Regions from separate parts of the Luteimonas sp. Soil_N_1 genome, predicted to be linked through region 1. Evidence: predicted binding sites of a transcription regulator. Region 1 holds the regulator's gene; the other holds the start of a gene.
What was found. Region 1 encodes HrcA, which represses chaperone genes, less so after heat shock. Its sites were predicted from a motif close to TTNGCACTCNNNNNNNNNGAGTGCNAA; they were not measured.
Positions count from the first base shown of each region.

Region 1 (4,418 bases):
AGCGCAGCCACTTCGATCGCCAGCGAGATGCGCGACAGTTCGCCGCCCGACGCGACCTTGCGCAGGGCACGCGGCGGCTGGCCGGCGTTGGCCGACACCATGAATTCCACACGCTCGGCGCCCTGCGGATCGGGCCGCGTGGTCTCGACCGGTTCGATCGCGACTTCGAACACGCCGCCGCCCATGCCGAGTTCGTGGATCAACGCGGTGGTCGCGCTCGACAGCGCCTTGGCCGCCTTGCGACGTGCCGCGCCGAGACGATCGGCGGCGGTGCGCCAGCGGCCCATCGCGGCTTCGATCTCGCCGTCGAGTTGCGTGAGGCGTTCGCCGGCGCCGTCGAGTTGATCGAGCTCGCCGGCGAGGCGCGTCTGCACGTCGATGAGTTCTTCCGGCGTCACGCGATGCTTGCGCGCGAGTTCGTGCAGCCGGCCGAGGCGCTGTTCCAGCGTCTCCAGCTGTTCGGGATCGATGTCGAGATCGTCGCGGACCTGGCCCAGCAGCAACGTGGCCTCGTCGAGCTGGATCGCAGCGGCATCAAGCATCGCGTCGACGTCGCCCAGCCGCGGCTCGTGCGCGCGCATCCGCGCCAGATCGTGGCGCAGCGTCTGCAGCGCCTGCGGCAGGCCGAGATCGTCGTCGCCGCGCATGCGCTCCAGCGCCGTATCGCAGGTCTGGATCAGGCCGGCCGCGTTCGCGTGCCGGCGATGGCTCGCGAACAGGTCGGCCACCGCGTCGGCGGCAAGCGATTCGCCTTCGAGTTCGTCGAGCTGATGACGCAGCCAGTCGCGACGCTCGGCGACATCGCCGATGCCGACCAGCGCGTCGCGCTCGTCGTGCAATGCGCGCCAGGCTTGCGCGGTCGCACGCACCTCGGCGAGCAGCGCGCCATTGCCGGCCTGCGCATCGAGCAGCGCAAGCTGGCTGCCGCGGGCGAGCAGGGCCTGGTGTTCGTGCTGGCCGTGGATCTCGACCAGATGCCCGGCCAGTTCGCCGAGCTGGGTGATCGTCGCCGGGCGACCATTGATCCAGGCGCGCGAGCCGCCATCGGCGCGCAGGGTGCGGCGCAGCTGGCAGGTGTCGCCATCATCGAGTTCGTGCTCGCGCAGCCAGCGCAGCGCAGGCGCGGCATCGTCGAGCGCGAACTCGGCATGCAGTTCGGCGCGCTCGGCGCCATGGCGCACGATGCCGCTGTCGGCGCGCTGTCCCGACAGGAAGCCCAGCGCATCGACCAGCAGCGACTTGCCGGCGCCGGTTTCGCCGGAGATGACGGTCAGGCCTGCGCCGAACTCCAGATCCGACTGGCTGGCGACGGCGAAATTGCGGATGGCGAGATGGGTCAGCATGGGTGCGGATTGTGCCTTGGCGCGTCGCGGGCGAGTAGATCGGCGTCTGGATCGGCATTCGATGGTGCGCTAGATAACGTGCATCCGTCTCACGACGAGAGAATGCGGCGCTTGCATCGCAGGTAGGCGCACCGTATACCGCCCGCATGTCCTCCGATCCCCGCCATCCGCTCGATCCGCGTGCCCGGCAGCTGCTGCGCACACTGATCGCCCGGCATATCCAGGACGGGGAGCCGGTCGGTTCGCAGACGTTGGCGCGGCATGCAGGGCTGGATGTGAGCGCGGCGACGATCCGCAACATCCTGTCCGATCTCGAGGAATCCGGCCTGCTGGTCTCGCCGCATACCTCGGCCGGCCGCGTGCCGACGGCGCAGGGCTACCGGGTGTTCGTCGACTCGCTGTTGCAGGTCAAGCCGCTGCGTGCACCCGAACTCGAACGTCTGCGTGGCGAACTCGGCGTAGGCGGGCACCAGTCGCTGCTGGGCAGCGCGTCGGAGCTGGTGTCGGCGATGACCCATTTCGTCGGCGTGGTGTCGGTGCCGCGACGCGAGCAACTGGCGTTCCGGCATATCGATTTCGTGCCGCTCGATGGCCAGAGGATCATGGCCATCATCGTGTTCGCCGACCACGAAGTGCAGAACCGCATCTTCCAGACCCGGCGCGGCTTCGAGGCCGTGGAGCTGGAACGCGTGGCGAACTATCTCAACCAGCAGTTCGCCGGGCGCCCGCTGGGCGACATCCGGGCGGCACTGGTCGAGGAGCTGCGCAACGCCCGCGACGAGATGGAAGCGCTGCTGTCGCAGACCATGGAGCTCGCCGAACAGGCGCTGGTGCCTGCTGAGGACGACATGCTGCTGGCCGGGCAGAACCGCCTGATCGGCGTGCAGGACCTGTCGGATCTCGATCGTCTGCGCGACCTGTTCGAGGTGTTTGCGCGCAAGCGCGAGATCCTGCAGTTGCTCGAACGCACGATCCGCGCGCCGGGCGTGCGGATCTTCATCGGTGAGGAAACCGGGCTGGCGCCGCTGGAGGGCATGTCGCTGGTGACTGCGCCCTATGGCGCCGGCGGCCGCACGCTGGGCGTGCTGGGCGTGATCGGCCCCACGCGCATGGCCTACGAGCGGGTGATTCCGGTGGTGCAGGCGACCGCGAGCGTGCTGGGCGCGGCCTTGAATCCGGACGCCCCGACCCCATAGCTGGTGCCGTCGGCGGCCAGACGACCGCCCCGGAACCCGACATGACCCAGCAGCACGATTCGCAGTCCCCCGATTTCCACGAGACCGATGGCCCGGAAGCGGCCTCGGTCGAGCAGCAACTGGCCGACCAGGTCGAGCGCCTCAGCGGCGAGCTCGAACAGCTCCGCGCGCAGGTGTTGCTGGAACGCGCCGATCTCGAGAACCAGCGCAAGCGTCTGGCCCGCGAGGTCGAGAACGCACGCCGCTTCGCCAACGAACGCCTGCTGGCCGCACTGGTACCGGTGTTCGATGCACTCGAAGCCGGTCTGGCCAGTGCGCCGGAGAACGATCCGCTGCGCAGCGGCGTCGAGTTGACCCTGCGCGAGCTGACCCGTGCCACCGAGAGCAACGGCCTGGCCACGCTGGCGCCGGCGCCGGGCGACGTGTTCAACCCCGAACACCACCAGGCGATGAGCATCGTCGATGTGCCGGGCGTGGCGCCGGGCGCGGTGGCCCAGGTGTTCCAGAAGGGCTACCTGCTCAACGAGCGTCTGCTGCGACCGGCCATGGTCGTCGTCGCCAAGGCTGACTGAACGCCCCGGGCCCCGGCCCGATCGCGAATTCCGATGCGTCACACCGCTTGAACGCTGTGTTGCGTGTCCCCAGATCACGGTCATCGACGGTTCCGGCCGTCACCCAGACACATACCTTTTAGAGGAAGCAGCGCAATGGCAAAGATCATCGGCATCGACCTCGGCACGACGAACTCGTGCGTGGCGATCATGGACGGCGGCAAGGCCAAGGTCATCGAGAACAGCGAGGGCGATCGCACGACGCCGTCGGTCGTCGCCTATACCAAGGACGGCGAAGTGCTGGTGGGCGCGTCGGCCAAGCGCCAGGCGGTGACCAATCCGCACAACACCTTCTTCGCGGTGAAGCGCCTGATCGGCCGCAAGTTCAAGGACGGCGAAGTCCAGAAGGACATCGGCCTGGTGCCGTACAAGATCCTCGAGCACGACAACGGCGACGCCTGGGTGTCGACCAGTGACGGCAAGCGCCTGTCCGCGCAGGAAGTCTCCGCGCGCATCCTCGAGAAGATGAAGAAGACCGCCGAGGATTACCTGGGCGAGAAGGTCACCGAAGCCGTGATCACGGTGCCGGCCTACTTCAACGACAGCCAGCGCCAGGCGACCAAGGACGCCGGCCGCATCGCCGGTCTCGACGTCAAGCGCATCATCAACGAGCCGACCGCGGCCGCGCTGGCCTATGGCCTCGACAAGTCCGGCGGCGACCGCAAGATCGCCGTGTACGACCTCGGTGGCGGCACGTTCGACGTGTCGATCATCGAGATCGCGGAAGTCGACGGCGAGAAGCAGTTCGAAGTGCTGGCCACCAATGGCGACACCTTCCTCGGCGGCGAAGACTTCGACGCACGCGTCATCGATTACCTGGTCGAAGAGTTCAACAAGGACCAGGGCATCGACCTGCGCAAGGATCCGTTGGCGCTGCAGCGTCTGAAGGATGCGGCCGAGCGCGCGAAGATCGAGCTCTCCAGCTCGCAGCAGACCGAAGTGAACCTGCCGTACGTCACCGCCGACGCATCGGGCCCGAAGCACCTCAACATCAAGCTGACCCGCGCCAAGCTCGAGTCGCTGGTCGAGGAACTCGTGCGCAAGACGATCGAGCCCTGCCGCACCGCGCTCAACGACGCAGGCCTGCGCGCGTCCGACATCAACGAGGTGATCCTCGTCGGTGGCCAGACCCGCATGCCCAAGGTGCAGGCGGCGGTCGCCGAGTTCTTCGGCAAGGAACCGCGCAAGGACGTGAACCCCGACGAGGCCGTTGCGATCGGCGCGGCGGTGCAGGGCGGCGTGCTGGCCGGTGACGTCAAGGACGTGCT
Region 1 covers NZ_JBDGKS010000001.1:1,855,669-1,860,086, forward strand. The annotation lists gene recN (DNA repair protein RecN) at 1-1,343, opposite strand, end outside; gene hrcA (heat-inducible transcriptional repressor HrcA) at 1,490-2,539, shown strand; gene grpE (nucleotide exchange factor GrpE) at 2,581-3,111, shown strand; gene dnaK (molecular chaperone DnaK) at 3,247-4,418, shown strand, end outside.

Region 2 (4,418 bases), 980 kb from region 1:
TGCGTCCCGCGAGCGCGTGTCCGACGTTGCCGATACGCCCGCCGAGGCTGAAGACGCCCGACAGGCTCAGGCCCACCGCGAACATCAGATAGGCGAGCGCCGCGACGAACCACGGTTGCTGCAACTGGAAGCCCCAGCCCATTGCCTGGCCGGCGGCGCGCAGAGCGATCGCGAGCAGACCGACCAGCGCGAATGCGACCAGCACGCCGGCCGTGTACCAGAGCGCATGCGAGCGTGCGGCCGCGCGACTGCCGCCACTCTTCGCAATGCCCAGCACCTTCAGCGACAGGATCGGCAGCACGCAGGGCATCAGGTTCAACAGCACGCCGCCGAGCAACGCCAGGCCGAGCGCGGCGAACAGGCCGATCGAGTCGGCGCCAGGCGGTCGCGTGCGCGATGCGTTGTCGGCGCTGGCGTCGGGGGTGTCGATATCGGGAGTCGGCGCGCTCAGCGCGTCGTTGCCGCCGCTCGCAACAGGCGACGGGATTTCAGACGTGGCGACATCGTTCGCATCGACGGCCGTGTCAGTCGTGGCAGCGTCGCCAGTGGATGCAGCACCCGCCAACTCAGCCGCGGCTTCGGCCACCGTCTGCACGCGGCCCGCCGGCAAGGCGACGCGCACGGAGCGGGTCATCGGCGGATAGCAGATGCCCTCGTCCTGGCAGCCCTGGAAGGTCGCGACGACCTCGACCTGCGCGGCCTCGGCCGTCGTGCGCACCAGCGGCAGCGGTACGTCGACCTGGTCGAAATAGACGGTGACGTCGCCGAAGTGCGCATCGTGATGCGCCTGTCCGGCCGGCCAGCGCGGTGCGCCGGCGCGGATGCCCTCGGCGCCGCGGACCTCGAACCGGTTGCGGTCGCGATAGAGGTAGTAGCCCTTGGCCGGGGTGAAGCGCAGCAGGATCGTGTCGCCGTCGCCCGCGATGGCCTCGAATGCGAACGCGCGCTCGGGCGGCAGCGCATCGTTCGCACCGGTGAGCGTCGGCGCGCGGCCGGCGCCGTTGCCGCCGAGCGCCTGGCCGAATGCGGCAAAGCCCGAATCGTTCGCGGCTGGCGCGCGCGCCGCACCCGCAGCGCCGCGAGGCAGCGCGACCTGCAGCATGCGCGTCTGCGGCGGATAGCAGATGCCCGCATCCGCGCAGCCCTGGTATTTCACTTCGACCTGCAGCGTGTCGACGCCGTCGGCCGGCGCGCCGGTCAGCACGCCGGTGACCCGTCCTCGGTAGGTCTCGACTTCGCCAAAGAATTCGTCGGTGTGCTTGCGGCCGGCCGGCAATTGCAGCGGATTGGTCTTGAAGCCGCTCTCGACCCGCGCGCCCATGCGATGGCGATACAGGTAATAGCCGTCGGCGATCGCCCAGCGGATCTCGATCCGGTCCGGGCCCACGGCCTCGGCCGAGACCGCGAGCGCTTCGTCGACCGGCAGCACGTCGTCGAAACCGATGCCTTGTGCCCATGCCGGCAGGCAGGCGAGGAACAGCATGCAGGCCGTCAGCCAGCCGATGACGCGGCCCGTCCTGTCTGCTGGAGAAGAACGCCGGTGTTCGCGGCTGGCCATGGATTCGGAGTCGGGCGGACGCATCGCGCAAGTATCGCAGGCCGTCGTCGTCGATGCCGAACGCAGGTTCAGCGCGGACGGGTCAGCTGCGCGGTGCAGGGGCGGTCGCCTCTTCGATCCACTGCAGGTAGGCCGGCAGTCCCCCGGCAACCGGGAGGGCGATCAGCTCCGGCACGTCATGGGGATGCAGCGCGACCAGTCGCTCGCGCAATGCCGGCAGGTGTACGGATGTGGTCTTGATCATCAGCAGGACTTCGTCGTCCACCACCACGTCGCCCTCCCAGCGATAGACCGAGCGCACGCCGGACAGCAGGTTCACGCAGGCGGCGAGCCGGGCCTCGACAAGCGCGCGGGCGATGCGCTCGGCGGTCGGGGCGTCGGGGCAGGTACTGAAGCAGGCGAGGGTGTCCATCGACGCACGATACTGCGGGCCGACCTGCACGAGGCCTGCACGGGCGCGTCGCCACGCTGGTGCGGCGCGGGACGGACGCTGCATCCCGTCAGTGGGAGAAAAATGTCGCGCGCATTACTGAACTGGTCGGTATGATTAATCGATCCCCTTCCAATATGCCGAGCCCTCCGCGGCTCCCGACGAGTTCGATGCGCCTGATCCCTACCGCTGTCGCCATGGCCGTGCTGTCGTGTACCGCCATTCCTGTTGCTGCCCAGTCCGCACCCGTCGAGGTCGGCATCGGCGCCTCCGCCACCCGTGAGAACGAGACCACCCTGGTGGCCAGCGTGGCCTGGCTGCCCGAGTGGCGCCGCACCGAGCATGGTGTGCTGCGCTGGGACGTCGGAGCGGTCTATGTCCGCGGCCGCGACAACACCCGTTTCGATCTGTCCGAAGATGCGGGCGTGTTCCATGGCGGCGCCCGTTACGAACGCGACAACGGATTCGTCGCCGGCTTCGGCGTCGGTGTGCAGGCCGGTCGTACCAGTGCGCTGTCGGGCAATCCGCAGTTCGTGAGCACGGTCGGCTGGCGCTGGGACCGGTTCTCGCTGCTGGCCCGGCATATCTCCAACGCCAGCATCAAGCAGCCCAACGACGGCGAGACCATGCTGCTCGCGACCTGGCGCTTCCGCTGAAGACAGCGCGGCGCCCGTCCGGACGCCGGTAGACGTGGCGTGCCGTCCTGCAAGACGGCATCCGATCCGTCGAAACGTCCGCCTGCCCTTGTAATCCCCGTTGCGGTACCCATCTCCCGTCCGGTCCCGGTTCTGCCGGGTGCGTGCGCCAGCGTTTCTGGCAGTCGCCATGGGCGAGTGCTAGAATCTGCGCACGATTTCTTTCCAATCAATCACTTAAAGAGGGTGACATGAGCAACCTGAAGCCGCTGTACGACCGTGTTGTGGTCAAGCCCGTCGAGGCAGAAGAAAAGAGCGCCGGCGGCATCCTGATCCCGGACAACGCCAAGGAAAAGCCCACCAAGGGTGAAGTCGTCGCCGTCGGCGAGGGCAAGGCCCTGGACAACGGCAGCGTGCGCGCGCCGAAGGTCAAGGCTGGCGACATCGTGATCTACGGCCAGTACTCGGGCAGCGCCTACAAGGCCGACGGCATCGAATACAAGATCATCAAGGAAGACGACGTCCTCGCGATCGTCGGCTGATCCGCGGCGGACGCCCTGCGTCCGCGCGACTCCGTGATCGACCCCGGCGGGCATTGCCCGCCATCCAATCCCCCTTTCATTTCTGAGGTAATACCGCAATGGCTGCGAAGGAAATCCGCTTCGGCGAAGACGCACGTTCCAAGATGGTGCGTGGTGTCAACATTCTCGCCAATGCCGTCAAGGCAACCCTGGGCCCGAAGGGCCGCAACGTCGTGCTCGAGAAGAGCTTCGGCGCGCCGACGATCACCAAGGACGGCGTGTCCGTCGCGAAGGAAATCGAGCTGGCCGACAAGTTCGAGAACATGGGCGCGCAGATGGTGAAGGAAGTCGCGTCCAAGACTTCCGACAACGCCGGTGACGGCACCACCACCGCGACCGTGCTGGCACAGGCGTTCATCCGCGAAGGTTCGAAGGCGGTCGCCGCCGGCATGAACCCGATGGACCTCAAGCGCGGCATCGACCAGGCCGTCAAGGCTGCCGTCGTCGAGCTGAAGAACCTGTCCAAGCCGACGGCCGACGACAAGGCGATTGCCCAGGTCGGCACGATCTCGGCCAACTCGGACGAGTCGATCGGCACGATCATCGCCGACGCGATGAAGAAGGTCGGCAAGGAAGGCGTGATCACGGTCGAAGAAGGTTCGGGTCTTGAGAACGAACTCGACGTCGTCGAGGGCATGCAGTTCGATCGCGGCTACCTGTCGCCGTACTTCGTCAACAACCAGCAGTCGCAGACCGCGGACCTCGATGACCCGTTCATCCTGCTGCACGACAAGAAGATCTCGAACGTCCGTGACCTGCTGCCCGTCCTCGAGGGCGTGGCCAAGGCCGGCAAGCCGCTGCTGATCGTCGCCGAGGAAGTCGAAGGCGAAGCGCTGGCGACCCTGGTCGTCAACACCATCCGCGGCATCGTCAAGGTCGTCGCCGTCAAGGCGCCGGGCTTCGGTGACCGTCGCAAGGCGATGCTCGAAGACATGGCCACCCTGACGGGCGGCACCGTGATCTCCGAGGAAGTCGGCCTGTCGCTCGAGAAGGCGACCATCGCCGATCTCGGCCGTGCGAAGAAGGTGCAGGTCTCCAAGGAGAACACCACGATCATCGACGGCGCCGGCGAGACCGGTGGCATCGAGTCGCGCATCAAGCAGATCAAGGCTCAGATCGAAGAGACCTCGTCCGACTACGACCGCGAGAAGCTGCAGGAGCGCGTGGCCAAGCTGGCCGGCGGCGTTGCGGTGATCAAGGTCGGCGCGTCGACC
Region 2 covers NZ_JBDGKS010000001.1:873,561-877,978, forward strand. The annotation lists gene AC3A4E_RS04030 (protein-disulfide reductase DsbD family protein) at 1-1,483, opposite strand, end outside; gene cutA (divalent-cation tolerance protein CutA) at 1,641-1,970, opposite strand; gene AC3A4E_RS04040 (acyloxyacyl hydrolase) at 2,186-2,644, shown strand; gene groES (co-chaperone GroES) at 2,875-3,165, shown strand; gene groL (chaperonin GroEL) at 3,264-4,418, shown strand, end outside.
Region 2: the regulator HrcA is predicted to act here: its motif matches at 2,802-2,828, upstream of groES (co-chaperone GroES).